3 regions of the Micromonospora sp. M42 genome follow, and region 2 is predicted to be linked to each of the others. Evidence: riboswitches for the same ligand, from Rfam matches in the RefSeq annotation. Region 2 holds a riboswitch; each other region holds the start of a gene.
The links. Region 2 has a riboswitch for cobalamin ahead of MCBG_RS01850 (acyl-CoA thioesterase). Riboswitches for the same ligand answer to the same signal wherever they lie in the genome.
Positions count from the first base shown of each region.

Region 1: another riboswitch for cobalamin. It lies ahead of MCBG_RS11070 (CbtB domain-containing protein); the one in region 2 lies ahead of MCBG_RS01850 (acyl-CoA thioesterase).
Region 3: another riboswitch for cobalamin. It lies ahead of MCBG_RS11020 ((2Fe-2S) ferredoxin domain-containing protein); the one in region 2 lies ahead of MCBG_RS01850 (acyl-CoA thioesterase).

Region 1 covers NZ_KK037233.1:2,445,196-2,454,860, forward strand. The annotation lists gene MCBG_RS11050 (magnesium chelatase subunit D family protein) at 13-1,995, shown strand; gene cobO (cob(I)yrinic acid a,c-diamide adenosyltransferase) at 1,995-2,609, shown strand; gene MCBG_RS11060 (cobyrinate a,c-diamide synthase) at 2,603-3,964, shown strand; gene cobA (uroporphyrinogen-III C-methyltransferase) at 3,978-5,000, shown strand; adenosylcobalamin (AdoCbl) riboswitch at 5,000-5,140, shown strand; gene MCBG_RS11070 (CbtB domain-containing protein) at 5,139-5,348, shown strand; gene MCBG_RS11075 (CbtA family protein) at 5,460-6,242, shown strand; gene MCBG_RS11080 (cobalt-precorrin-6A reductase) at 6,265-6,993, opposite strand; partial or broken gene MCBG_RS33915 (cobyric acid synthase CobQ) at 7,125-7,319, opposite strand; gene MCBG_RS33920 (hypothetical protein) at 7,277-7,684, opposite strand; gene MCBG_RS11095 (ABC transporter ATP-binding protein) at 7,918-8,676, opposite strand; gene MCBG_RS11100 (FecCD family ABC transporter permease) at 8,676-9,665, opposite strand, start outside.
Region 2 covers NZ_KK037233.1:499,549-509,280, forward strand. The annotation lists gene MCBG_RS01840 (PrsW family glutamic-type intramembrane protease) at 1-681, shown strand, start outside; gene MCBG_RS01845 (LysE family translocator) at 717-1,343, opposite strand; gene MCBG_RS01850 (acyl-CoA thioesterase) at 1,347-1,859, opposite strand; cobalamin riboswitch at 1,990-2,191, opposite strand; gene MCBG_RS01855 (copper resistance CopC family protein) at 2,429-3,055, opposite strand; partial or broken gene MCBG_RS01860 (Dyp-type peroxidase) at 3,089-4,045, opposite strand; partial or broken gene MCBG_RS01865 (copper chaperone PCu(A)C) at 4,588-5,153, opposite strand; gene MCBG_RS01870 (Fur family transcriptional regulator) at 5,368-5,769, shown strand; gene MCBG_RS01875 (SCO5389 family protein) at 5,817-6,209, opposite strand; gene MCBG_RS01880 (ATP-binding protein) at 6,351-9,732, opposite strand, start outside.
Region 3 covers NZ_KK037233.1:2,434,433-2,444,164, reverse strand. The annotation lists gene MCBG_RS11045 (bifunctional cobalt-precorrin-7 (C(5))-methyltransferase/cobalt-precorrin-6B (C(15))-methyltransferase) at 1-411, shown strand, start outside; gene MCBG_RS11040 (cobalt-precorrin-4/precorrin-4 C(11)-methyltransferase) at 408-1,163, shown strand; gene MCBG_RS34775 (precorrin-3B C(17)-methyltransferase) at 1,164-1,565, opposite strand; gene MCBG_RS11035 (precorrin-2 C(20)-methyltransferase) at 1,502-2,668, opposite strand; gene MCBG_RS11030 (precorrin-8X methylmutase) at 2,665-3,330, opposite strand; gene MCBG_RS11025 (sulfite reductase subunit beta) at 3,327-4,205, opposite strand; cobalamin riboswitch at 4,251-4,432, shown strand; gene MCBG_RS11020 ((2Fe-2S) ferredoxin domain-containing protein) at 4,438-5,166, shown strand; gene cobN (cobaltochelatase subunit CobN) at 5,163-8,762, shown strand; gene cobF (precorrin-6A synthase (deacetylating)) at 8,759-9,538, shown strand.

The sequences.
Region 1 (9,665 bases), 1.9 Mb from region 2:
CGGGAGCCCTACATGCCAGCGCAGTACCCCTTTTGTGCCGTCGTCGGCGCCGACGACATGACTCTCGCCCTCACCCTGGTCGCGATCGATCCGCTCATCGGCGGTGTCCTGATCCGCGGGGAGAAGGGCACTGCCAAGACCACTACCGTGCGCGGCCTCGCCGAGGTGCTCCCGGCGGTACGGGTCTATGCGGGCGACCGGTTCTCCATCGACCCGGACGATCCCTCGGCGGTCTGCCCCGACGGGCCGTTCGACGTGCCCACGCCCGTCGTCGAACGGCCGGTACGCCTCGTCGAACTACCCGTCGGAGCCGGCGACGACCGGGTGACCGGATCGCTGAAGCTCGATGCCGCGCTGCGAGACGGCGTCGTCGCGTTCGAGCCTGGCCTGCTGGCCCGGGCCCATCGTGGCCTGCTGTACGTCGACGAGGTCAACCTGCTGCCGGACCACCTGGTCGACCTGCTGCTCGACGCCGCGGCGACCGGCCGGGTCAGCGTCGAACGCGACGGTGTCTCGGTCGAGCATGCCTCCCGGTTCGTGTTGATCGGCACGATGAACCCGGAGGAGGGCGAACTGCGCCCGCAGCTGCTCGACCGGTTCGGCCTGACGGTCGAGGTCGCCGCCCCGCGTGACCCCGTCCTGCGGGTGCAGGCGGTCCGCCGCCGGCTCGCATTCGACGCCGACCCGGAGGGCTTCGCCACACGCTGGGCCGGCGAGCAGGAAGCCCTGCGCACCCGGCTGGCCGCCGCCCGGCGCTCGCTGGCCGGTGTCGTGCTCGACGACGAGACGCTGACCAGGATCGCCGAGCTGTGCGCCGCGTTCGACGTGGACGGCCTGCGTGCGGACCTCGTCACCGCTCGCGCCGCCGCGGCGCACGCGGCCTGGCGGGGACGTACGCGAGTGACACTCGAGGACATCCGCATCGCCGCCCGTCTCGCGCTGCCGCACCGCCGCCGCCGCAACCCCTTCGACGAGCCCGGCCTGGACCAGGACCGCCTGGACGACCTACTCGGCCACAACGACCCCGACCCCGGACCCGACGGTCCCGGCGGCGGTCTGCCCGACGACACCGGGCACGACGGATCGGCCGGGGACGTGCCCGGCTCTCCCGGCGAGAGCCCGCCCGTACCGGAGCCCGAACGGCAGGCCGCCACATCGATGGCATCCGCGGGCGAGCCCGCACGTGCCCGCTTGCTGGTCGTGAAAGGAACCGGCGACGGTCAGGCCGGCCGGCGGTCCCGGGCACGAACACCGCAGGGCCGTGTCGCCGGGCAGCGGCGGCGCACGTCCGGCGACGGCCGGCTGCACCTGCCGGGCACCATCACCGCGGCGGCGCCGCATCAGCATTCCCGGGGTGGCTTGACCGGCGGTCGCGGCCTCGCGCTCGTGCCCGGCGACCTGCGCCGGGCCGAGACCGTCGGGCGCGAGTCGAACCTCGTGCTGCTGTGCGTGGACGCGTCCGGTTCGATGGCGGCCCGCCGCCGCATGGAGCAGGTCAAGACCGCTGTGCTGTCGCTGCTGCTGGACGCCTACCGCCGCCGGGACAAGGTCGCACTGGTGACGTTCCGCCGGCACACCGCCGAGGTCGTCCTGCCACCGACCGGCTCGGTCGACGTCGCCTCCCGCCGCCTGGCCGACCTACCGGCCGGTGGCCGGACCCCGCTCGCGGAGGGCCTGGAACGCAGTGGGGAGGTGCTGCGCCGGGAGGCGCTGCGCGACCCGTCCCGCCGGCCCCTGCTCGTCGTGGTGACCGACGGCCGCGCCACCTCCGGCCCGGACCCGCTGGGTCGTGCCCACCGCGCCGCCGCCGCGCTCGCCACCAGCGGTGTCCAGGTCGTCGTCGTGGACTGCGAGACCGGACGATTCCGGCTCGGCCTCGCCGCCCGGCTTGCCACTCATCTGAGGGCCGAGCACGTGCCGCTCGGTGAAGTGACCGCCGACGGGCTCACCGGGGTCGTTCGCACGGCGACCGCTCCGCGGGCGGGGGTGGCCTGATGCCGCAGGGTAAGCCGCTCACCGTCCCGGACGACGGCAGCACCACCCGCCAGCGGCGCAACCGGCCGCTGCTGATGGTCCACACCGGAAACGGCAAGGGCAAGTCGACCGCCGCCTTCGGTATGGCGATGCGCGCTTGGAACCAGGGCTGGGACATCGGGGTGTTCCAGTTCGTGAAGTCGGCCAAGTGGCGCATCGGGGAGCAGACCGTCCTGGAGAGGCTCGGGCTGCTGCACGAGCAGACCGGCGAAGGCGGGCCAGTCGAGTGGCACAAAATGGGCTCCGGATGGTCCTGGAGCCGTAAGAGCGGCACCGAGGCGGACCACGCCGCGGACGCCGCCGAGGGCTGGGCGGAGGTGAAGCGCCGTATCCAGGCGGAACGGCACCAGCTCTACATCCTGGACGAGTTCACCTATCCGATGCAGTGGGGCTGGGTCGACGTCGGCGACGTCGTGGAGACACTGGTCCACCGTCCCGGCCGTCAGCACGTGATCGTCACCGGGCGCCGGGCCGACCACCGGCTGATCGAGGCAGCCGATCTGGTGACCGAGATGCAGCACGTCAAGCACCCGATGGACGTCGGCCAGAAGGGCCAACGAGGCATCGAATGGTGAGCCTTCCGCGGCTGATCGTCGCGGCGCCGGCCTCCGGCCACGGCAAGACCACGGTCGCGACCGGGCTCATGGCCGCGCTGGCCGCGCGCGGGCACACCGTGTCGGGGCACAAGGTGGGGCCCGACTACATCGACCCCGGCTACCACGCGCTGGCCACCGGACGCCCCGGCCGCAACCTCGACCCGCACCTGACCGACCCCTCACTCGTGATCCCGCTGCTGCTGCACGGCGCACGCGACGCGGACATCGCCATCGTCGAAGGGGTCATGGGCCTGTTCGACGGCCGCATCGGCGGCGACGGTTTCGCCTCTACCGCGCACCTCGCGGCCCTGACCGCCACCCCGATCCTGCTGGTCGTGGACGTCTCGCACACCTCGCGCAGCGTAGGGGCCGTCGTGCACGGAATGGGCACGTTCGAGGCCGGCGTCACCGTCGCGGGTGTCGTGCTCAACAAAGCCGGGTCCGCCCGCCACGCCGCCGAGGCGGCCCGGGCGGTGGAATCCACCGGCGTACCGGTGCTCGGGATCCTGCACCGCGACCAGGGTGTCAGCGCCCCGTCGCGCCACCTCGGGCTCGTGCCGGCAGCCGAACGTGAGGAGGCCGCCGCCGCCCTGGACGTGCTGGCCGAGCAGATCGCCCGCCACGTGGACCTCGATGCGGTGCTGCAGGTGGCACGCACCGCACCCGATCTGGACGCCCAGCCATGGGATCCCGCCGCGCACGTCCGGCGGCTGGGCGCCGGATCACCGGTGGTTGCGGTCGCGGCCGGGCGTGCCTTCACCTTCCGGTACGCCGAGACGACCGAGCTGCTGCAGGCGGCGGGCTGCACCGTCGTTCCGTTCGACCCGGCCCGCGACCAGCGGCTTCCCGCCGGGACACGCGGGTTGTACCTCGGTGGGGGGTTCCCCGAGGTACACGCGTCCACGCTGAGCGCCAACACGACGCTGCGCCACGAACTGCGCCAGGCCGTCCTCGACGGCGTCCCCACCGTCGCCGAGTGCGCCGGCCTGCTGTATCTGTGCCGCTCCGTCGACGGCCATCCCATGGTCGGGGCGCTCGACGCCGAAGCAGTCATGACGCCGCGCCTCACCCTCGCGTACCACCGTGCCGGACTCGGCTCGGACCAGCTGCTCGGCGAGCGGGGAACCGCTGCCACCGGCCACGAATTCCACCGCACCACCGTCACACCCGGTCACGGCGAGCACCCCGCCTGGCGCATCGAGGGCCGCAATGCCGGATTCGCCTCCCCCAGCCTCAGCGCGTCCTATCTGCACGTGCATTGGGCTGGGCACCCGCATCTGGCCCAGTCGTTCACCGAGGCCGTACACCGGACGGCTGTCTCCTCAGCACGTTAGGAATCACCGTCACATGCAGCTGAACCTTACCGGCCGTAGCGTGCTCGTCCTCGACGGGAGCGCACCCGCCGCCGTCACGGTCAGTGCGCTGCTGCACAAGCGGGCCCTGGTCACCGTCGCCGCGCCGGCCGTGTGCGCCGCGCTGGAGGACCTCGCCCTCCGCGGGCGCCTGACCTGGGTCACCACCCCGGTCGACGAGAGCCGGTTCGACGTCGTGCTGCGTACCGTCGCACCCTCGGAGGCCGGGTCGGCGGCAGCGGTCCGAACGGCCGGACACGTCACGCTGGTCGGCGCCGGCCCGGGCGATCCGGGGCTGGTCACCGTCGCCGGACGCGCGGCCGTCAAGCAGGCCGACGTGATCCTCACCGACCGGCTCGCCCCGTGGGAGGCCCTGAAGTGGGCGCGCCCGGACGCCGAGATCATCGACGTCACCAAGATCCCGTACGGGCGGAGCACGAGCCAGGAACAGATCAACGCGCTGCTCGTCGAGCACGCCCGCGCCGGACGGCACGTTGTGCGGTTCAAGGGCGGCGACTCGTACGTCTTCGGCCGCGGCTTCGAGGAAGTCACCGCGTGCGCCGAAGCCGGCGTCCCCACCACCGTGATACCCGGCGTGACCTCCAGCATCGCGGCCCCGGAGCTGGCCGGCATCCCGGTCACCCACCGCGGACTCGTGCAAGGCTTCACCGTCATCTCCGGCCACGTACCGCCCGGCCATCCCGACTCGTCGATCGACTACGCCGCCCTCGCCCGCACCGGCACCACCCTCGTGGTGCTGATGGGCATGCGCAACCTCGCGGCCATCGCCGACGCGCTCGTCGCCGCTGGTCTCGACCGGAACACACCCTGCGCCGTCGTCGCGGACGCCGCCTCGGCCGGCCAGCGGGTGCTGCGCAGTACCCTCGCCGACGTCGTCGCCGACACCGCCGAGGCCGGCATCGGCGCGCCCGCCGTAACGGTGATCGGCCACGTCGTCGCCCTCGGACCGGCCGCCGTGCAGGCAGTCGCGACAGCGTCGCGTTGCTCCGATACCTGATATGGTCGTGCCACCCTGCTGAAGGAAGCCGGTGTGAATCCGGCGCAGTCGCGCTACTGTGACGCCGCTCGCGGCGAAGCCAGACCCTCCAGCCAGGTCGACCACCCATCGACGGGACGCAGCATCCCAAGGAGTGTCATGCCTCAGGCGACCACGGCCATTCCGGCCGTTCTTCCCACCATCCCCGTTCGCGCGCTCGCCCCCTGGGCGCTGTTCTTCGCGCTGGTCACCGCCGTCGTCCTGTATTTCGTGGGCGCCGAGCAGGGAGCTTTCTCCGTCTTCGAGGGCACCTTCATCCACGAGCTGACGCACGACGCACGGCACGTGCTGGGCTTCCCCTGCCACTGACACCACGCCACGCGGCAGTTCGCCCGGCCCGGCCGGAGTTTTCGTCTTTCCTCGTCACCGGCGCTGCGGGCGTTTCGTGATGCCCGCGGCCGGCTCTCGAACGGACCCTTGATGACCCCTCGCACTTTTCTCGTTCACGGGCTGCTGGCCGGGCTCATCGCCGGTTTCGCGGCCTTCCTCGTCTCCTACGTCGTCGCCGAACCCCAGGTCGATGCAGCCATCGCCCTGGAGGAAGCCGGTGCCGCCGAGCACCCGCACGACAATGCCACCGCCGAGCAGTCTCACAGCCACGATGAGGAGGAGGCCGAGGTCTCGCGTGGCACCCAGTCCACCGGGGGCCTGGCACTGGGCACCATCCTGGTGGGCATCGTCCTCGGTGGAGCGACCGCGCTCGCTGCCGCCTTCGCCGCCGGGCGTCTGGGCTCCCTGTCCGCACGGGCCAGCACCGCGGTGGTCGCCGCCGTCGGTTTCGTCGCCACCGCCCTCGTGCCGTTCCTCAAGTACCCCGCCACACCACCGGCGGTCGGCTCCGGTGACACGATCAACGAGCGGACCGCGCTGTACTTCGGGTTCTGGGCACTGAGCCTGGCCGCCGCGATCGGCGCCGTGGTCCTGGCCCGGCGTCTGCTGCCCCAGCTGGGCGCATACTCGGCGGTGCTGGCCGGTGCCGGTGCCTATCTCGTGGTCGTCGTGGTCGCCGGGGCTCTGCTGCCGACGGTCAACGAGGTCGGCGGTTTCCCGGCCGACACACTCTGGTACTTCCGCATCTCGTCGATCACGACCCTGGCCGCGACTTGGGCGGTCCTGGGTGCAGTGCTGACCGGTCTGGTCGGACGCGACGCGGACCGTGCCGCCGAGCGGCTGCGCCGCCAGGAGCTGGCGGCCACGCTCTGAACCTTCCCGGCTGAACCTCGCGTCAGGGTGCGGGCAACGCCCGCACCCACGCCAGGGCGGCGTCCACGTCACGGACCAGCGGCACTCCGGCCGGCGGCCCGGCGCGGCGCACGATCACGACCGGCATCGCCCGCTCGGCGGCGACCTCCAGCTTCGCGACCGTGTGGTCACCGCCGGAGTCCTTGGTAACTAGAACGTCCGTGCCCGCCATCACCTCCCGCTCGTGCGCGAGGGTGTAGGGACCGCGGCTGCGCAGCAGCTTCCACGACACCGGCAGAACGATGTCGGGCTCGTCCACCACGCGAACCAGGCACGCATGCCGGCGCAACGGTTCGACGAAGTGCGCCAGCGACTGCCGTCCGACGGTGAGGAACGGCCGGTCGCCCAGACCGGCCGCCACCCGGGCAGCTTCACTGTGGTCACCGGCCCAGTACCAGGCCGACGCCTCGGGGCGAGCGGCCCAGCCGGGCCGTTCCAAACGGAGCAGGGGAACCCCGGCGGCCGGGCACGCCGCCGCCGCGTTGGCGCTGATCTTCTCCGCGAACGGGTGCGTCGCGTCGACCACGGCACGCACCCGGGTCTCCGCCAGGTACGCGGCCAGTCCTGCGATCCCGCCGAAGCCACCGACGCGGACCTGCCCCACCGGCAGCCGGGGACGCGCGACCCGCCCCGCCAGTGAGGTCACGACCACGGCACCGTCGTCGACGAGCGAGGCCGCCAGCGCGCGGGCCTCGCCCGTCCCACCGAGCACGAGAATCCTCACGCGTAGGGTCCGATCACCGGCGCCGCGGGAGCGCCCCGCTCGGCTAGGTTCAGCAGCGCGTCGACCTCCAGGTGTTTCTCCGCCAGGTCGGCGAGCAGATCCAGCCGGGCCTGCCGGGCCGGCTCTGCGCCCGCCGCCAGCGCCTGCACCCACTGAGCATGGCCGATCTCCGCCCCACCCGCACACGCCATCGAATTGTTCGCCATGTTCCGTGCCTTGAACGGAGCGACCCGAACACCGCGCCGTGCGAAGGCCCGGCACAACGCGGTCGTCACCCGGCTCTTGCCCGCGTCCGACGTCGTGCCCGCCACCATGAGCCGCCCGGTTCGGCGAGCCTGTCCTTCCACCGCCCCAGTATCGCCTGCTGTCCATCCGCCGGACCGCCGGGCTCGGCGTGGGCGAGGTCCAGCCCGGGCTGGTGTCCGACGCTGCCCACCACTTCGGCCATCAGCAACGTGACCTCATGGACGAGTTCGTCCATGCTCTGCCCTGTCTGTGACTGGACCAGGGCCAAGGGCGAGTTCGGCGAGCAGCATGAAACCCGGGTGCGCACGGTCTCGTCGCCGATGGCGCCCAGCAGTTCCTCGGCGCCGGCGAAGTCACCGCGGTGTCTGGCCGCAATGACTCCCGCCGCCTGCTGCGCCGCGAGGAACGCCGGCCCAGCGCCGGCCTCGGTCATCGTGCCAGGATAATCGGGTTGCCGGCGCGGGGCGCGTCGAACCGCCGGGTCACGTCCGACCAGTGAACCGGTGGCCGCGTCGAGCGCCGCGTGCAGCAAACGGTTTCGCGCCGTCGAGGAAACACCTGTGCACGAATACGCCCAGACGCGCGGCCATCTGCTCGGCGAGCTGGTGGATCGTGTCGTGGCCAGCGTGGTGGGTGACCGACCGGGCACCGGCAGCACGTGCCGGGTCATGACGGCGGCCGGAACTCAATGACGGTCCGCCCGTCGTGAACCCGCACGTCTGCGTCGACGCCGTACACGTCGGCGAGCAGCGCCGGGGTGAGCACCCGTGCGGGTGGTCCCGCGGCGACGACCCGGCCGTGGTGCAGTACGACGACGGTGTCGCAGAACATGACGGCCAGGTTGAGGTCGTGCAGCGCGGCGAGGGCGGTGACCTGCGATCGGCGGACCAGGTGCAGCAGCTGAAGCTGGTGGCCGATGTCGAGGTGGTTGGTGGGTTCGTCGAGCAGCAGCAGTTCCGGCTCCTGGGCCAGCGCGCGGGCGAGCTGGACGCGCTGGCGTTCCCCACCGGACAGGGTCTGCCACTTACGGTCGGCGAACCCGGCCAGGTCGACCCGGCCCAGTGCCTCGACCGCGGCGGCATGGTCGCAGCCGGTGTCGGACCAGCGGGTCCGGCGGTGCGGGATGCGGCCGAGCAGGACCACGTCGCGGACGGTCAGGTCGAGGTCGGTCTCGGCGTGCTGGGCCAGCAACGCGATGCGCCGGGCCAGGGCAAGGCGCCGCAGCCGAGTCACGTCGTCGCCTGCGAGTGTGATGTTGCCGGTATCCGGGCGCACCAGGGCGGCGACGGCCCGCAGCAGGGTGGTCTTGCCGGAGCCGTTCGGGCCGAGCAGCCCGACCAGGCTGCCCGCCGGGACGGTGCCGGTGACGTGGTCGAGGATGCGGGCGGCGGGCACCGCCCACGAGACGTCGGAGATCTGAAGCATCAGCCGCGTACCTCCCGGCGGCGCAGGATCAGGAAGAACGCCGGCACCCCGACCAGTGCCGTCAGCACCCCGACCGGCAGCTCACGCGGTTCGAAGACGGTGCGGGCGGCGGTGTCGACCCAGGTCAGGAAGATGGCGCCGGCGAGCACGGCGACCGGTAGCAGCCGCCGGTGGTCCGGTCCGGTGATCAGGCGGGCGGCGTGTGGGAGGATCAGCCCGACGAACCCGATCGCGCCGCTGACCGCGACCAGCACGGCGGTCAGCAGGGCGGTGCCGACCAGCAGCAGCCACCGCAGCCGGTTCACCTCGACGCCGAGGCTCGCGGCGGCCTCCTCACCGAAGGCGAAGGCGTTGAGGGTACGGGCGTGCCAGCCGACCACCGCCAGCACCACGACCAGCACCGGTACCGCCCAGCCCAGGGCCGTCCAGTCGGCGCGGGCCATCGACCCGGACAGCCAGAACGTGATGCTCTGCGTGGCGTGCGGGTCGGCCACCCAGATGATCACGAAAGAGGTCAGTGCCGCGCACAGTTGTCCCACCGCGACCCCGGTCAGCACCACGCGCGTCGGCGACAATGCCCCGAACCTCCCGGCCAGGCCCACGACCAGCAGGAACGCGACAAGGGCACCGAGGAAGGCGCCGCCGGTCAGCGCGGCTACGCCACTACCGATGCCGGCCACGACCACCAGGACCGCGCCCAGCGACGCCCCTGAGGAGACCCCGAGCAGGTACGGGTCCGCCAGGGGATTGCGGGTGACGGTCTGCATGACCGCACCGGCCGCGGCCAGGCCCGCCCCCACCGTGGCGGCGCCGAGAACCCGGGGCAAACGTAGGTCCCAGACGATGTGGTCGCGCAGCAGCGGCACGTCCGAGTTCGCGAGTCCCAGGTGGCCGGCGACGACCGTCCACACCGTCCCGACAGTCAGGTCGGCCGGGCCGATGGTGACCGCGACGGCCACCGACAGCACCAGACCGGCGACCAGAGCCAG
Region 2 (9,732 bases):
GCCACGTTCCTGGCCTTCGCCCAGGGGCGGCCGGCCCGCCGCCCGGTCCCCGGCTCCGTCGTCGGCGTCGCCGCGCTTCTCGGCGGCGTGGTCGGCGTGGTCGCCGCCGGCTGGCTGGAGTACGGCACGCTGCACCGCCTCGGCGTCCTGCCGATGGCGCTCGTCGGCCTGGCCGAGGAGACCGCGAAGCTGATCGTGCCGGCCGGCATCCTGCTGCTGTGGCGGCGGCACCGGTCACCGGCGCAGGGCCTGGTGATCGGCGTGGCCTCCGGCGCCGGGTTCGCCGCGCTGGAGACCATGGGGTACGCGTTCGCCGCGTTCGTCGGGTCGGAGGGCAACCTCGGCGCCGTCGAGCGGACGCTGCTGGTTCGCGGTCTCACCGCGCCCGCCGCGCACCTGGCCTGGACCGGGCTGACCGCCGCCGCGTTGTTCACGTTCGCCGCCGCGCCCGGCGGCCGGAGACTGGCGGCGTTCCTGCTCACCTTCGCCGCCGCCGTCACGCTGCACACCTGCTGGGACACGTTCGGCACGCAGCCCGCGTACGTGTTCATCGGCGGTGTGTCGCTGGGCTGGGTGCTGCTGCGCCTGCACCTGGACCGCGAGCGGCCCGCCGCCCCGCCCCGGGCGCCGGAGCGTGATCCTCACCAGCTCGCCGAGGTGGCGGGGTCGGAGCCCTCCTGATGCCGCCATCTCGGCGAGCTGGAGTCGAGCAAGCGTCAGCCGGCGGCCAGCCGGACACCGAGCGCGACGAAGGCGACAGCGCAGAGCCGGTCGACCCGCCGCGACCAGCGGCTGTCGCCCCAGCGGCGGGCGAACCGCCCGGCGCCCACGCCGAGAGCCAGGTCCACGGTGAGCTGCACCGCGACGAACAGCGCGCCGAGCAGCACCAGCTGTGCCGCCACCGGGCCCGCGTCGGGCCGGACGAACTGCGGCAGGAACGCCACGCTGAACAGGATCATCTTCGGGTTGAGCAGGTTCGTGAGCAGCCCGCGCCGGAACGCCCGCCCGGCGCCGCCGCCGTCCGCCCCGTCCGCCGCGACGCCGGGCCGGCCCGTGCCGCGCAGCGCCCGCAGGCCCAGCACGATCAGGTACGCCGCACCGGCCCACCGGATCGCGGTGAACAGCACCGGGGACGCGGCGATCACGGTGGCGAGTCCGGCCACCACGGCGGCGACGTGCACCGCCTCCCCGGCCGCGACCCCGAGCGCCGCCACCGCCCCGGCCCGCGCGCCGTACCGGGTGGCGTTGGCGAGCACGAACATCATGTCCGGCCCGGGGGTGAGCATGAGCACCACGATCGCGGCCAGGTATCCCGCGAGCGTGGCCGCCGACAGTCCGAGCACGCCTCAGCCCTCCTCGGCGCCGTCGAGCAGCGCCCGGCGCAGCGCCAGCCGGTGTTCGCGCCGGATCTGCGCCTCCCGGTAGCACCGCCGGTCACCGTCGGTGCCGGGCAGCAGCGGCGGCACCGGCCGGGGCTGGCCCTCGTCGTCCACGGCCACCATCACCAGGTGCGCGGTCGCCACGTCCACCGGCGGCACCGCGCGGTCCCAGCGGTCCGCGCTGACCTTCACGGCCACCTCCATCGAGCTGCGGCCGGCCCAGGTGATCCGGGCGTCCACGTGCACCACGTCACCGACGCGGACAGCGCGCAGGAAGGCCGTCTCGTCGATGGCGGCGGTGACGGCCGGTCCGTCGGAGTGGCGGGCGGCGACCACCCCGGCGACCGAGTCGATCAGGTTGAGGATCCGGCCGCCGTGCACCGTGCCCATCAGGTTGGTGTGGTGCTGGTCCATGATCTGCGACAGGGTCAGGTGCGACGCCGACGGTGGTCGGCCGGTGAGGGTGATGGCATCGGTCACGGTGCGGTTCCGTCCTCGCAGAAGCGGACCGCCGACCGGACGGGGGAGTTGCACGTCGAGGCACGCCGACGGCTCCCGCCCGGCGTGTCACCCGCCCGACCCACCCGCGAGGTCGACGGCAGCGCGCACCGGTGGTACGCGCGACGCGGGCAGGTCTTCGGACTCGCGGGCCCGACCGGGGTCGCCGGTCGCCTACCGGCCGTCGCTTCCCAGGCCGGTGGCCCAGTGCTGTTGACGGCTGTCGTTCCCACTCACCGCTGCGGGGCAGTCCCGGACTTCCACCGGGTTCCCTCTTACGACACCCGGCCGTCGCCGACCGGGTGAACCAGCGCTCCCGGCAGCCTAACCCAGCCCCGACCCGCCCTCGCCGCGACCCGCGTTCCGCCCGTCCCGCAGACGCGCAGGCTCTTCGGCGCACCCGTTGCCGGGCCGCCGACGCGGACGCGGTCCACAGAAGGGGACTCGCCTCCCGCTTTGTAGGACGCCCGGAGATCTTGGAAGGAAAGCGCCCCTAGAGGGGCCGTTTCGTACCAAGATCTCCCGGGCCGTCCGCATCGGCGGGTGACGGGTCAGGACGAGCGGCGACGGCGGAGCAGCAGTGCCGCCGCGCCGGCCACCGCCACCGCGGCGACCGCTGCGCCGGCCAGCAGGCCCACCGGCAGACCGTCGTCGGCGTCGGCCGAAGCGTCGGCGCTCGCCGGAGAGGCGTCGGCGCCTGCCGCAGCGCCCGCCGAAGCCGAAGCGCCCGCCGAGACGTCTGCGGAGGCGGCCGGCGAGGGAGCGTCGGTGGTCGAGGACGTGGCGGCCGCCGGGGGAGCGGCCGGGTCGGCGACGGTGAAGCGGTACGAGCCCTGGACCGGGTGGCCGTCGCGGGAGACCACGCGGTAGGCGACGGTGTAGGTGCCGTTGCCCAGCGGCTCCTCGATCGTCACCGTGCCCGTCGCGCCGTCCACGGCGGGCGCGCTCGCGGGCACCTGACGGTCGGTGGCGTCGCGCAGCGTGATGGTGGTGAAGGCCGGGTTGAGCCGTTGCAGGAACCGCAGCGTCACCTGCGTCGGCGCGGTGGTGAGCCGGGCGTCGCGGGCCGGCGTGGCCTCCTGCAGCGAGTTGTGCGCCGCCGCGGGCGTGGCCGGGACCAGCAGCAGCGCCGCGGTGAACAGCGCGGCGAGGAGTGCGGAGACGGTACGGGTACGCATGACGCGCCTTCCTGGTCGTGGTCAGCGTCGTGGTCAGCCGAGCAGTTGCTGGCCGATCCAGCCGCCCTCGGGGCAGCCGGGCGGTACGGCGAACACGGCGGAGCCGATCGGGGTGGTCCACTCGTTGAGCAGGTCCCGTTCGGCCAGCCGCCGCTGGATGGGCAGGAACTGCCGGGCGATGTCGGCCTGGTACGCGGCGAAGACGAGCCCGCTGTCCGCGTGTCCCTCGGCGGTCGGCGCGCCGTCGTAGTTGTAGGGCCGGCGCAGGATCTTCTGCCGGTCGTCGGTGACGCGGGCCCGGGTCAGGTGCGAGAAGTCCGGGATCACGGTGAGCCCGTCCGGCCCGAGCGCGGCGAAGTCGGGCTCGTCGTGCTCCGCCTCGCCGGTCAGCGGCGCGCCGGTGTCGAGGCGCCGGCCCACCGCGAGTTCCCGGTCGGCGCGGCCGAGCAGGTCCCACGTCTCCAAATTCATGCTGATCCGGCGCACCACCAGGGTGGTGGAGTCGCGCAGCCAGTCCGGCCCGTCGGTCACCCAGACGGCGGTGTCCGCCGACACGCCGGGCCTCGGGTTGGCGGTGCCGTCGAGCTGGCCGAACAGGTTGCGCTGGGTGCGTCCGGGCTCGGCACCGGCGGCCCGGCGGAAGCCCTGCTGCACCCAGCGGACGGTGGCGAACGGGCGGCTGTCCTTGGTCAGGACCCGTTGGGCGTGCGCGACGGTGAGCGGGTCGTCGGCGCAGATCTGCAGCAGCAGGTCGCCGCCGGACCAGCGGGGCTGCAACCGGTCGATCCGGAACGCCGGCAGGTCGGCCACCGACGTGGGGCGGCGGTCGTCGAGCCCGGCGGCGGCGTAGAGCCCGGGGCCGAAGCCGAACGTGACTGTCAGCCGGGCCGGCAGCAGGCCCAGTTCCGGCTCGGTGTCGGCCAGCGCCGGGCGACCCTGGGTGAGCCGGGCGGCGTCGTCGGAGAGCAGTCGCAGCATCCGCCCGCTGGCAGGTATGCACGCCAGAGGCTAGGGACTTTGCTATGATCCTGTAATGAGACCATTGTAGGTATTATCAGGCCCACCATCGTGTTCGCATTGGTGCTCTTTCAAGCCTCAATTGGGTATTTTGGGATGCGCAAGAGTCGACGTACCGACCACAGTTGGCTCGTCATTTACTCAGCCTTCCACGCTCACTCAATTCAGCTGGTTGCATCTCGAGACGCCTAGACCTGCGTCAGAAACAAGACAATACCCGCGACTCACTGCATTATTCTTATAATACACGGGAGTTAACCGTGTCCGGGCGCAGCGTGAACGCGACGAACGGGGAAGAGCCTGGGGCTCGGTGGTGACACCGGACTGGCGCGCGCCGGGGAACGGCTCGACAGCGCTGCCGACCTGGGCCACCGGGACGGCGTCGTCGGGGCGTACCCCGTGGGAACTGAGGGCGGCGAGGGCACCCGCGCCGGCCAGCGCGCCCCCGGCGGCCGCCGCGCCGCCGGTGAGCAGGCCGCGCCGGCTGACCCGGCGCGCGGGCGCGCCGGTTCCGGTCATGACGCGGGGCTCGCGCCGTGTCCGGGCGCGTACGTCTCCTGGGCGCCGGTGAACGGCTTGGCCCCGCGGTGAACGTCTGGGTGCGCCCGTCGGCGAAGGTGAGCGTGACGTCGAGCTGGTCGCCGGGGCGCACCGGGCGGGTCAGGTCCATCAGCATGAGATGGTCGCCGCCGGGCTCCAGCGCGGCCTGGGACCGGGCGGCGACCACGACGCCGCCCTGCTTCTGCCGCATCGCCATCTTCCCGTCGGTCATGGCCATCTCGTGGATCTCGGCCCGGGACACGTCGGTGGTCACCCCGGTGATCGTGACGTCGGCGTCGCCGTCGTTGACGAGCGTGGCGAACGCAGCGGTCATGCCCTTGTCGGCGGCCTTCACCCACGGGTCGCGGATCGTCAGCACGCCCGCTGCCGCGCTCGCCGGGGCCGAGGCGGGCGCCGACGCCGACGGCGCGGTTGTGGGCGTGGCGTCGGCGGAGCCGCAGGCGGCGAGGGACGCGGCCAGGACGGCGGCGCCGATCAGGGCCGCCGTGCGTGGGAAGCGTCGACTGGTGGTGCTGGGCATGCGGTCGTCCCCTCGAAGATCCGGTGTTCGTACCGTTGGTCGGGGCGGCGCCGCGGATAGTTCCGGCCCGGGGAGTCGGTCGCGTCACATGCCGGCCGGGCTCACCGCGACCGGGGACCGGGGAGCGCCCGGAAGGCATAATGGTTCCGGGTGTCACGTGGCGCGCCGGGCGCGGCCGTGGCCGGAGAGGGCGCCCGGACGAGGGAGGCGGACGGTGACGGCGACGACCGGGGCGACCCGCAACACCCGGCAGCGCGCCGAGGTGCTGGCGCTGCTGCGGGAGCTGGACGGCTTCCACAGCGCGCAGCAGTTGCACCAGATGCTCGTGCAGCGGCAGGCGAAGGTGGGTCTGACCACCGTCTACCGGACGTTGCAGCTGCTCGTCGACAACGGCGAGATCGACTCGGCTCGGCTGCCCGGCGGCGAGCACCTCTACCGGCGGTGCAGCCAGAGCCGCCATCACCACCACCTGGTCTGCCGCCGCTGCGGCCGTGCGGTGGAGGTGGCCGGCCCGGCCGTGGAGCGGTGGGCCGACCAGGTCGCCGCGCAGCACGGTTTCACCGACGTCGGGCACACCCTGGAGATCTTCGGCACCTGCGACCGCTGCGCCGCCTGAGCCACCGGCGCGGGCGGGCCGGTGACCCGCCCGCGCCGGACCGCCGGTCAGCAGTTGCGCAGCGCCGGTGACTGGTTCAGCAACTGGCCGCGGCTGGAGGTGAACCGGCGGTACGCCTCGGAGCCGGCCGCGCCGGGGCGGAACGCGGCCACCCGGTGGCAGTTCTGGAACGCCAGCGTGATCCCGAAGTGCCGCTCCAGCCCGGCGCGGATCGCGTCGCTGGCCATCGCGCGCAGCAGTTGCCCGCGCTCGGCGTCGCCGGGCGGCGGCACGACGTTGTCGGCGAACTCGGCGTCGGTCGCGGCCAGGTCGGCGGCGACCCGGCTGACCGTCTCCCAGGCGTACGGCAGGGAGTCGCGGACACAGGCGACGAACGCCTCCTCGTCGACGGGACCGGTCTCGGCGGCGTGCAGCAGGGCGGGCGGAACGGTGAGCGACATGGGTCCTCCGGCAGCTCTAACGAACACGGTTTCCATTACCATCTGAGGACACCACGTCACCGGACGACCGTCAAGGACCGGCGCACGCGAAACGGCGGACGGACCCGAAGGCCCGTCCGCCGTGTGACGTCGCGGAACGTGTCAGCGCAGGTGCGCCTCGATCGCCTCGATGACCCGGGGCCGCAGCTCGGCGGCGCGGATCACCGCGTCGACCGAGCCGACCTCGACCGCCCGCTGGATGCTGTGCACCCGGTCGAACTCGGCGGCCACCTCGCCCAGCTTCTCCGCCCGCACCGACCCGCGCAGCTCGTCCAGCTCCGCGCTGAGCGTGGCCCGCTCGGTACCGGTGGCGGACGCCACCCGGCTCTCCAGCTCGCGTACCCGGGAATCGGCCGCGGTGCGGGCGGCGACCTCACCGGCGAACACCACGGCGGCGGCCGGCGCGCCACCGAGCACCGAGGCGAACGACCCCTCGATCGCCAGCACCGTCATGTCCGGGTTGAGCGCCTTGGAGAAGACCACGAACGCGCCGCCGTGATAGCGCGAGATCACGCAGAACACGATCGGGCCGCGGAAGTTGACGATCGCCCGGCCGATCTCCGCGCCGTACTCCAGCTGCAGCTTGCGCATCGACTCGGGTGAGCCGTCGAAGCCGGACAGGTTCGCCAGCACGACCAGCGGCCGGTTGCCGCTGGCCGCGTTGATCGCCCGCGCGGCCTTCTTCGACGAGCGCGGGAACAGCGTGCCCGCGGTGTAGGTGTCCGGGCCGTCGGTGGGCGGGAAGCCGTGCCGGGGCACCGACCGCGACTCGATGCCGAGCAGGCACACCGGGATGCCGCCCAGGTGCACGTCCTGCACCACAGCGGTCTCCGCGTCGGCCATGCCCGCCCACCGCTCCAGCACCGGATGGTCCTGGTCGGCGAGGGCCCGCATGACGGTACGGATGTCGAACGGCTTCTTGCGGTCCGGGTTCGCGGTGGCGGAGAAGATCTCGCCCACCGTGGCGAAGTCGCTGCCGGCCACCGCGTGCGGGTAGCCGCAGATGTCCCGGTCCACCGGGTCCATGGTGACGGCCCGGCGCGGCGCGTGCTCGCCCGGCACGACGTACGTGTGGTCGTAGTGCGCCATCAGCACGTCCCGTGCGCCCGGCAGGTCCGGCGCCCAGTACTGCGCCTGCCCGTTCGGGCCCATCACCCGGTCGTAGCCGCCGATGCCGAAGTTGTCCTCGGCGGACACGCCGCCGGAGAAGTCCAGCGACTGCTTGCCGGTGAGCACCATCGCCGAGTCGGGCGTCATGACCAGCACGCCCTTGGTGTGCATGAGCATCGTCGCCTCGGCGTTCCAGTACGGCTGGGCGCCGACGTTGATGCCCGCGACCACGATGTTGATCTCGCCGCCGTCCTGGGTGAACTCGACGATCCGCTTCAGCGCCGCGGCCACCCAGTCCATGTTCTCGGTGCCGGAGGTCATCGAGATCCGGGCGCCGGCGCTCAGCGCGTACCACTCCAGCGGCACGCCCATCCGCTGCGCCAGGTCCAGCGCGGCGATCACCCGCCGGCACTCCGGCTCGGACAGCGCGCCGAGCGACTTGGTCGGATCGCCGAGCAGCACCACCCGGGTCACGCCCTGCGGGTGGCGGGGCGTCGGCGTGGTGACCACGCCGGCCACGATCGCCGCGCTGTTGCGGCCCTTGGGCCGGTCCACCGGCACCAGCTGGTGGTCCGCGTCCAGGTCGTGCTCGACGAAGTCGCCCAGCAGCCCGGTCAGCTCGTACGGGTAGACGGTGTTGCGGCTGGCCGCCCGCAGCACCTTCAGCCGGTACTCGTCCAGCGGCTCGACCGGCTCGCTCGGCGGCTCACCCACGTCCAGCCGGGCGTGCCCGGTGACGTCGAAGGTGATCCGCACGCCGACCTTGGTCAGCTCGCCGGTACGGCGGTCACGCTGGCGCGCGATGAACAGGATCTCCTCCAGCTCCGCGCCCACCGTGGTGGGGCGTACCCGGCCGGCGATCAGCTCCATCTCCTCGCGGGTCAGCTCGCTGGGCGGCCACACGTAGATGACGATCCGGTTGGTCGGGAACCGCGACTTCGACGGCCGCCGCGACTGCGCCCGGCGGATCGAGTCGATGCAGGCCGCCACCGTGTCCTCGGTGGTGGGCAGCGACACCAGGCGGCCGTCCTGCTCCCGCAGCCCGGTCAGGTCGCGTACCTGCGCGAACGCGACCAGCCGCTGGTCGGACGGGTTCTGCCGGGCCACCGCCTGGAACAGGTAGACCTCCTCGTCCAGCGACGGCAGGCGGGTCAGGTCGAACTCGCGCAGCCGCTCCAGCTGCATCCGCTGCGCGATGTGCGGGTGCAGGCCGCGGATCAGGCGCTCCTCGGCCATCCCGTCCGCGCCGGGCCGGAACGTGAAGTGGTGGTGCATCACCGCGCCGCCGCGCCCGGCGACGGTGGTGGTGATCCGGCGTACCGCCGCCGGCAGCGGGTGCGCGTTCAGCACGTCGAGCAGCGCGGCGGCGGTGGCGTCGAAGTCCTCGGGCTGGTTCTCCCAGGACAGGTAGACGTCCGCGTCGACGGCGTCGCGCTCGCCGGCCACCTCGGCCAGTCCGCGCAGCGCGTCGCCGAGCGCGTCGAACCGCACCGCCGCCGACACGACGCTCGAACCGTCCCGCCCGGCCACCACGAACGTGCAGCCACCGGTGGCCCGGGTGGTGACCTCGGTGAGCGCCTTGTTGCCGTAGTAGCGGCGGGTCAGCACCTCCAGCATCGTCGCGTTGTCCAGGTCGTCGCGGACCAGGCGCTGGCCGAGCAGCCGGACCAGCGGCTCGGTGCTGCGTACCATCTCGGCGACCCGGTCGGCGCGGTCCGGCGCGTCCGGGTGCGTGTCGAGGTGCCGCAGGTGCGCGCGGACCCGCGCGTAGACCCGGGCCCGGTTGCGGCGCAGCAGCGGCTGGGCGAACCAGGCGAACACCACGCCGCGCGCCAGGTCGGCGACGACCGGGAAGCGGACCTGGGTGGCCGCGACGAGACGCTCCAGGGTGAGGCCGGCGGGCTCGCGCAGCGCCTCGTCCGGCGGCGGCTCGCGCAGCCACGAGCGCAGCAGCGCGGCGATCACCGTGGCGTCCGCGGCGGCCCGCTGCAGGGCCAGGAAGATCCGGAAGACCGCGGCCTCCAGCTCGGGGGAGCGGTCCAGCTCGGTGACGCCGTAGTGGGCGAGCGCCTTGGCGAGGCGGGCCCGGAACGAGTCCGGGGAACCGGCCCGCTCGACGTCGAGACTCTGCAGGTAGGTGTGGAAGTACTCGCGGGCGCTGTGCACGTGCCCGGCCGGCCCGTCGTCGCCGGGACGGTTGCGGCTCAGCTCGGCCAGGTCGGCGAAGACGCCGACCAGTTCCAGCTCCTCGGCCAGCGGCCGGTGCCCGGCCTCGGTGGCCGCCCGGCGCGCGTCCAGGTAGTCGTCGAGCACCCGGCGCTCGTCGTGCGGGTCGACGTCGTAGCCGAGCAGCAGCGCGCACAGGTCCTCCTGG
Region 3 (9,732 bases), 1.9 Mb from region 2:
ATGCGGGCCTGGCCGACGGCACGGACGATCGCGGTGGAGCCCCGCTCCGACCGGGCCGCGCTGGTGCACCGCAACGCCGCTGCCCTCGGCGTGCCGGGTCTGTGTCTGGTCGAGGGTTCGGCGCCCGGGGCCCTGTCCGGCCTGGACCGTCCCGACGCGGTGTTCGTCGGCGGCGGGGCCACCGTCCCCGGCGTGCTGGACACCTGCTGGGATGCGCTCGGCGCCGGTGGACGGCTCGTCGTGCACGGTGTCACCGCCGAGACCGAGGCGGTGCTGCTGAAGCAGCACAGCCGGCGCGGCGGTGAACTCGTCCGCCTGCACGTCGAACGCGCCGAACCGCTCGGCGGCTTCACCGGCTGGACGCCCGCACGGGCAGTCAGCCAGTGGTCCATCGTCAAGGGAGATTCATGACCGTCCATTTCGTCGGGGCCGGGCCCGGCGCCGCCGACCTGCTCACCCTCCGCGCGGTACGCCTGCTCGAGTCCGCCGACGTGTGCCTGTACCCGGGCACGTACCTCGACGCCGAGGTGCTGGAGCACTGCCGTGACGACGCCCGGCTGATCGACACCCAGCACCTCGACCTGGACCAGATCACCACGCACCTGGTCCAGGCACACGCCGACGGGTCCGAGGTCGTACGGCTGTGCTCCGGTGACCCGTCGCTGTACTCGGCGGTGCACGAGCAGGCACGCCGGCTCGACGCCGCCCGGGTCCCGTGGGACGTCACGCCCGGCGTGCCGGCCTATGCGGCTGCTGCCGCCGCCGTCGGCGCCGAGCTGACCGTCCCGGAGCTGGCCCAGTCGGTCGTGCTCACCCGCGCGCAGGCCCGGTCCACGGTCATGCCGTCGGGAGAGAAGCTCGCCGCGTTCGCCGCGACCGGCGCGACGCTCGCCCTGCACCTGGCGGTCACGCGTACCCGCGAGCTGGCCGCCGAACTGGCCGGCTACTACGGCCACGACTGCCCCATAGTCGTGGTGCACCGGGTGTCGCAGCCGCAGGAGCTCATCCTGCGCGGCACGCTGGCCGACATCGGCGGCCGGGTCGAGCAGGCCGGTCTGCGACAGGCAGCGGTCATCCTGGTCGGCCCGGCGCTGGCCGGGGACGTCCGTGGCGGCGAGTCGTTCCTCTACTCGGCCGGTCGCGAGCGCCGCGTGCGCGGCTGATCAGGGCACGAAGCGCGGGCTCCAGACACGTCCGGCCGCGGTGACTCGCGTCGCCGAGGCGCCGATGATCAACAGGCATTTCATGTCGATGCTGCCGGGGTCCAGTTCGCCGAGCGAGGTGACGGTGAGACTCTCCCCGGCCCGGCCGATGTCGCGGCCCACGACCACGACCGTCCGGGGGGACTTGTGCTCCAGCAGCACGGCCCGGGCCTGCGCGACCTGTTCGGTGCGTGAGCGTGAGCGCGGGTTGTAGAGGGCCAGCACCAAATCCGCCTCGGCGACAGCGCGCAGCCGCTTGACCACGACCTCCCACGGCTTGAGCCGGTCCGACAGGCTCATCACCGCGAAATCGGCCCCGATCGGCGCGCCCGCGCGCGCCGCGACCGCCTGGACGGCGGAGATCCCGGGTACGACACGGATGGCGAAACCGAAAGTAGCGGGTTGTCCACCCCTGCCTCGAACACCGCCGACGCCATGCCGAAGACGCCCGCGTCACCGCCGGAGACGACCGCGACGCGCTCACCGGCGACCGCCAGATCGAGCGCCTGCCGGGCCCGCTCGAGCTCGACCGTGTTGCCGGAGGCGTGGCGGACGAGTCCGGGGCGCTTCGCGACGCGCTGGACGTACGGGCCGTAGCCGACGACGTGGCCGGCCTCGGCGAGCACCTGCGACGCCTCGGGGGAGAGCCACCGATCGGGACCGGGGCCGAGGCCCACGACGACGACCTCGGCACCGGGATAAGGTTCGGTGACCCTGGTGGCCGGGAGGTCGTAACGGGCCACTCCGGGCCGGGTGTCGCCGGGGACCAGCACGATCGAGAAGTACGGCACCGTGGCGGGGTCCACGTCGGCGACAGGCAGTACCCGCTCGGCGGTCATCGACGCCCGTTCGACGTACCAGGAGCCCTCGACGCGCCCGGCCTGCTCGAGCGCCGAGCGGACCTTGGTGAACGTCCGGCCCAGCTTCATGATCACCGCCCCGTCGGTGTCGGCGAGACGCCGGGCCAGCTCGGGCTCGGGCAACGTTCCCGGCAGCACGGTCAGCACGTCGGTCTGCCGGACCAGCGGCAGGGCGGTGGTGGCGGTGGCGGCGGCGAAGGCGGGCACACCGGCGACGACCTGCGTGTCGAACTCGCCGGCGAGCCGGTCGTGCAGGTACATGAACGAGCCGTAGAGCATCGGGTCGCCCTCGGCCAGCACGACCACGTCGCGGCCCGCACGAAGGTGGGCCCGCAGCCGCTCGGCGGCTTCGGCGTAGAAGTCGGCCATCGCCCCGGCGTACCCGCCCGGGTGCTCGGTGCTCTGGGTCGTCACCGGATAGACCAGCGCCTCCTCGATCACGTCGTCCGGGAACAGCCCGGCAGCGATGCGGCGCGCGTTGGACTGTTTGCCGACACCCTGGTGGTAGGCGATGACCTGGGCCGCGCCGATCAGCCGGGCGGCTTTGAGCGTGATCAGTTCGGGATCACCCGGGCCGACCCCGACGCCGGACAGCCGCCCGGTCACTCCGCCTCCCGGGCGAGGGCGTTGAGCGCGGAGGCGGCCATCGCCGAGCCGCCCCGGCGCCCGGTCACCACGAGATAGGGCACGTCGAGGCCGGGGGCGTCGGTGGCGAGGTCGATGAGCGCCTGCTTGGACTCGGCGGCGCCGATGAATCCCACCGGCGTACCGATGATCGCAGCTGGTCGTGGCGCGCCGTCGCGCAGCATCTCCAGCAGGTGGAACAGGGCCGTGGGGGCGTTGCCGAAGGCGACGACCGCGCCGGCGAGGTGGTCGGTCCACAGCGACACCGCCGCCGCCGACCGGGTCGTTGCCCACCGGTGGGCAAGCGCCGGGACCTCGGGTTCGTGCAGAAAGCAGCGGACCTCGTTGTCACGGGGCAGGCGGGCGCGGGTAACGCCGGCGGCGACCATGTGCGCGTCGGTCAGGATCGGCGCCCCCGCCTCCAGCGCCCCGCGGGCGGCGGCCACCAGGCCGGGGTGGATCACCAGGTTGCGGGTGAGGTCGGTCTGGCCGCATGCGTGGATCATCCGCACCGCGACCTTCTCGGCGTCGGCCGGCACACCCGAAAGATCGGCCTCGGCACGGATGGTGGCGAACGAGGCGTCGTAGATCGCCGCGCCGTCGGTGACGTAGTCGTAGCGGCGTGCCGGTGTGGTGAGACTCATGCGTTCTCCAGATCGGGGACGAGCAGGGTGCGGTACGGGGTGACGACGATCTCGCCGGCGCCGAGCGCGCGGATCTCCTCCAGCAGGGGAGCGTCCACTCGGCCGCCGGAAGCCGCGAGGTGCGCGGTGACGCGGCCGTCATCCTGAACGATCCTGCCCAGCGCGGGTGGAGGTGTGCTCACCCGGGTCCGCTCGGCACGGTCGAGTACGGTGCCCAGCAGCGCGGCGCCGGCGCCGGGCAGCTCGTCGACGTGCCAGGGTGAGTCAGGCCGGTCACCCGCGAGCCCGGCGAAGCGTACGGCGAGCCCGGTCAGCGCCGCGGCGGCCTCGTCCAGCCGGATGACTGGCCCCCACGCCGAGGTTCCGGCGCGTAGCTGCGCGGTGTCCGAGTCGAGCGCCACCAACCCCAGGTCCAAGTCACGGCTGACCAGATCACCGCGGCCGTCGTCAAGCACGAACAGGAACCGTCCGGTCAGCGCGGTGAGCCGGGGCTCGGCGCGCAGCCGTGCGTCGAGTCCGGCGACGACCGGGTGTAGATCGGCCCGGCCGCCACTGCGTCCGGTCAGCGGTGAGGCGAGGATGTTGCGGACCAGCTCGTGCGACGTGGACGGTACGAGCCCGGTCGCGATGACGTCGGCGACGACGGTCTCGGGCAGCCGCCCATCGTCGTGCTCGAGACCGCGCACCTGCAGGTTGGCGCGGCTGGTCAGGTGGACCGCGCCGTCGCCGTGCGCACGGGCCACCTCCACGAGTGCGCACAGCGCCGCAGTCGGCACGATCCCGCCGGGGACGCGCACCCGCACGAGCGCGCCGTCGTCGGCGATCCATGGGCGCAGCAGGCCGGGACACAGGTCGCGGCGGGTCCTCTCGGTCACGGCGACATGGTGCCAGAGCCCGTCCCCGGCGACACCGGCTGTCGGTGCTACCGTCGTGATGCCAGTCAAACTCAGCCATGAGCCAGGGAACCCGGTGCGAATCCGGGACTGACGCGCAGCGGTGAGGGTGACGGGCGGGGCACGACGCCACTGGACCCACGGTCTGGGAAGGCGCCCCGTCCGGTTGATCCCGAGTCCGAAGACCTGCTGGCCGCAGATCCGTCTGCGACACGTGCCCATCCAGGCCTCGCGCACAGGCCCCGGACGAAAGAAGACCCCGTGTCCCGATCGCACCGGATCACCGGCTCCTGACCCCGTGAGCGTCCTCGTTCACGTCGCGACCGCACTGACGGACGCCGCGTCGCCGGTGCTACGCGGGCAGGCCGAGGCAGCCGGCGCCCGACTGGCCTTCCTGCAAGCCGGCGAGCCGACGCTGACCCATGTGCTCGACCTGCTGCACGCCGAGGGCACCCGGGAGGTTCGCCTGGAACCGGTGAGCACCGACGACCTGACTTTCGCCCGTTCGTGGGTGGGACGCGTGGCCGGCCACTGGCACCGTCAGCAGATCGACCCGCCGGTCATCCGGTTCGGCGAGCGCGCGATCACCGGGCACGAGGCGCCACTCACCTCACCGGCCTGGGACACCCTGCCGCCGTACCGCCATCATCTACTGCTGTGCCGCGGCCCGCGCTGCAGTGCCCGCGGCGCGGACGAGACCTATCGCGCGATCGTGGGCGCGCTCGTCGAGCAGCAGCTCACCGACGCCGACGTCCTCATGGCCCAGACCGGCTGCCTGTTCCCGTGCAACCACGGACCAGTCGCCGTCGTGCACCCCGACGGCACCTGGTACGGGCCGGTGCGACCCGGCGACGCGGCACGCCTCGTCGGCGAGCACCTACGCGCCGGCCGTCCGGTCGGCGACCTGCGCCTCGGCTCCCGTGTCACCGAAGGAGAAACATGACACGTATCGCCCTGCTGTCCACCTCGGACACCGACCTGCTCTCGGCGCGGGCCAGCAACGCGGACTGGTCCTGGGCCAACCCTGCCCGGCTCACCGGCGAGCGCCGCGACACCCTGACCACCGAGGCCGAAGTGGTCGTTCTGCGGGTGCTCGGCTCGCCCGAGGACGTACGCGACCTCGCCGCGCTGATCCGCGGCACCGGCCGTCCCCTGGTCGTGCTCGGTGGGGAACGGACGCCGAACGCCGCGTTGATGGGGCTGTCGACCGTCCCGATCGGCGTCTGCGCCGAGGCGCACCGCTACCTCGCCGAGGGCGGCGCGGAGAACCTGCGCCAACTGCACGCCTTCCTGTCCGACACCGTGCTGCTGACCGGCGAAGGCTTCGAACCGCCGGCCGTGCTGCCCGAGTGGGGAGTCAGCCGGCAGCCGGCCCCGGACGCCCGGCCCCGCGTCGGAGTCCTGTACTACCGGGCCCACGAGGTGAGCGGCAACAACGCGTTCGCCCACGAACTCGCCGATGCCATCGACACCACCGGCGTGGCCGCCGGCGTACCGATCTACGTCTCGTCACTGCGGGCGGCGCCCGAGGAGTTGTACGCCGAACTCGCCACCCTGGACGCGATCGTCGTCACGGTCCTGGCCGCCGGCGGCGCCCGGCCCGCCACCGCGAGCGCCGGCGGCGACGACGAGTCCTGGGACGTCGAACGGCTGCGCGCCCTCGACATCCCCGTGCTGCAGGCTCTGGCGCTCACGTCCGGCAGAGCCGAGTGGGAGGCGTCCGACGAAGGCGTCACCCCGCTCGACTCCGCGACCCAGATCGCCATCCCCGAGTTCGACGGCCGCCTCATCACCGTCCCGTTCTCATTCAAGGAGGTCGACGCCGACGGCCTGCCCCGCTACGTGACCGACCCTGAGCGATGCACCCGCGTCGCGGGCATCGCCGTCAACCACGCCCGACTGCGGTATGTCCCGCCCGCCGAGCGCAAGGTGGCCCTCGTCCTGTCGGCCTACCCGACCAAGCACAGCCGCATCGGCAACGCCGTCGGCCTCGATACGCCCGTGTCGGCGATCCGATTGCTGCGCGCGATGCGAGATGCCGGCTACGACCTCGGCGCACCCGGCGCAATTCCCGGGCTCGACCCGCTGCTCCCGGTCGAGGGAGAGGATGCCGACACGACGGCCGGCAACGCGCTCATCCACGCTTTGATCGCCGCCGGTGGGCAGGACGAGGAGTGGCTCACGCAGGCTCAGCTCAGCGAGTCGCACGTGCGTATCAGCCGGGACGACTACCGGCGCTGGACTGCCGGATTGCCCGCCGCGCTGCGCGACGCCATGGCCGAGACCTGGGGCGAGGCTCCCGGCTCGCTTTTCGTCGACGACGACGGCGACATCGTGCTGGCCACCCTGCGCGCCGGTAACGTCGTCATCCTCATCCAGCCCCCGCGTGGCTTCGGCGAGAACCCGGTCGCGATCTACCACGACCCGGCCATGCCTCCGTCGCACCACTACCTGGCCGCGTACCGCTGGCTCGAACACGGCTTCGGCGCCGACGCGGTGGTGCACCTCGGCAAACACGGCTCGATGGAGTGGCTGCCGGGGAAGAACGCCGCGCTCTCAGCCGCCTGCGCCACGGACGCGGCAATCGGCAGCATGCCGTTGATCTATCCGTTCCTGGTCAACGATCCTGGCGAGGGTGCCCAAGCCAAGCGCCGCGCGCACGCCACCATCGTCGACCACCTGGTGCCGCCGATGGCACGCGCCGAAAGCTACGGCGACATCGCCAAGCTGGAGCAACTGCTCGACGAGCACGCCAACATCGCCGCGATGGACCCGGCAAAGCTGCCCGCGGTCCGCCAGCAGATCTGGACGCTGATGCAGTCCGCACAAATGCATCGCGACCTCGGCCTGGACGAACGGCCCGGCGACGAGGAGTTCGACGACTTCCTGCTGCACGTCGACGGCTGGCTGTGCGAGATCAAGGACGTACAGATCCGCGACGGATTGCACGTGCTCGGCCAGGCGCCGACCGGACAGGCACGCGTCAACCTGGTGCTCGCCGTGCTCCGCGCGACACAGGTCTGGGGCGGACAGAACCGGGCACTGCCCGGCCTGCGCGCCGCGCTGGGTCTTGCCGAGGACGCCCCGGCGGCCGACGTCGACGCCGTGGAAGCGCAGGCCCGTGCCCTGATCGAGGCGATGGAGAAGGCCAGCTGGCAGGCTGACGCGATCGACGCGCTGCACGACGACCCGGTGGTACGCGACGTCCTGCGCTTCGCCGCCGAGCAGGTCGTGCCGCGACTGGCCGCCACCACCGACGAACTGACCAACGTCCTGCACGCGCTCGACGGCGGTTTCGTCCCGGCCGGGCCCTCCGGCTCCCCGCTGCGCGGACTGGTCAACGTCCTGCCGACCGGCCGTAACTTCTACACCGTCGACCCGCGGGCCGTTCCGTCCCGTCTGGCCTGGGAAACGGGACAGGCGATGGCCGAGTCCCTCGTCGCCCGGCATTTCGCCGAAACCGGCGAGCATCCCCGATCGGTCGGCCTCTCCGTGTGGGGCACCTCCGCGATGCGCACCTCCGGCGATGACATCGCCGAGGTGCTGGCGCTGCTGGGCGTACGCCCCATCTGGGACACGGCCTCACGCCGGGTCAACGGCCTGGAGGTGATCGGCCTCGACGAACTCGGCCGGCCCCGCATCGACGTTACCGTGCGCATCTCGGGATTCTTCCGCGACGCCTTCCCGCACGTCATCGAACTCCTCGACGACGCCGTGCAGCTCGTCGCCGGGCTCGACGAACCCGATGAGCGCAACTACGTGCGGGCACACACCCGCCACGACCTCGCCGAGCACGGCGACCAGCGGCGGGCCACCACGCGGATCTTCGGTTCGAAGCCCGGATCGTACGGCGCCGGCATCCTCCAGGTCGTCGAGTCCGGCACCTGGCGCGACGACGCCGACCTGGCCGCCGTCTACACCGCCTGGGGCGGCTTCGCCTACGGCCGCGGCCTCGACGGCATCGCGGCAACCGACGACATGCGAACCAACTACCGGCGCATCGCCGTCGCCGCGAAGAACATCGACTCCCGCGAGCACGACATCGCCGACTCCGACGACTACTTCCAATACCACGGCGGCATGATCGCCACGGTCCGCGCGCTGACCGGCGCCGAACCCAGGGCGTACGTCGGTGACTCCACCACGCCCGACGCCGTACGCACCCGCAGCCTGCAGGAAGAGACCAACCGCGTCTTCCGCTCGCGGGTGGTCAACCCGCGCTGGATCGCGGCGATGCAGCGCCACGGCTACAAGGGAGCGTTCGAGCTCGCCGCCACCGTGGACTACCTCTACGGCTTCGACGCCACCGCCGGTGTCGTCCACGACTGGATGTACGAGTCACTGGCCCGCGAATACGTCCTCGACGAGACGAACCAGCAGTTCATGCGCCGCGCGAACCCCTGGGCACTGCGCGGCATCGTGGAACGGCTGAACGAGGCCGCCGACCGTGGACTGTGGGCCGAACCGGACGCCGAGGTCATGGCGGAGATGGCCCGCGTGTACCTCGAGGTCGAGGGAGACCTGGAGGATCAGGCGTGACACGGCGCCTCACCCTGGTCGGCCTCGGCCCGGGCGACCCCGAACTGGTCACGGCCCAGGCCGTCCGGGCACTCAACGAGGCCGACTACTTCCTCGTCGCCGACAAGACCGGACAGCACCCGGGCACGGCCGACCTCATCGCGATGCGCGAGGCGATCTGCGCCCGGCACGTCACCGGCGCCTGGCGGCTCGTGCACGTACCCGACCCGGAACGCGACCGTGCCGGCCCGGCCGACTACACCGGCGCGGTACGCGACTGGCACGAGGCACGGGCCGAGGCGTTCGAGCAGGCATTGCTGGACAACCCGGGAGACGCCGCAGTGCTCGTCTGGGGCGATCCGGCCCTGTACGACTCGGCGATCCGTGTGGCCGACCGCATCGCCGAACGCGCACGGGTCGACATCACCGTGGACGTCGTACCCGGCCTCAGCAGCATCCAACTGCTGGCGGCACACCACCGGCTCGTCCTCAACACAATCGGCGGCCCGATCACCATCACGACCGGCCGCCGCCTGCTCCACGACGCGGCGACACACGACAACCTCGTCGTCCTGCTCGACGGGGCATTGACCTGTCGCCAGCTCCCCGAACTGTCGGCCTGGCGGATCTGGTGGGGCGCGAACCTCGGCTCGTCCGACGAGCAACTGGTGGCCGGCAACCTTGACGAGGTCGCCGACCGAATCTGGTCCCGGCGGACGGCGGCGAAACAGAGCCGCGGCTGGGTCATGGACACGTATTTGTTGCGCCGGGCCGGCAGCCTCGAGCGGCGATCCTGAGAATCACATCCTTTGACCCACCGATGATCACCCAGCCGTGAACGCACTCCTGCGATCGTTGGCCGCAACCCGTTACTGTGCGTGCCGCTCTAACGCCTTGCGCCGAGCCTTCCTTCACTACAATCGCCGTTGTAGCGGCCGTGCTCCACGCGGAGTAAGTAGATCGCGTAGTGATCCGTTGATGATCGGATGTC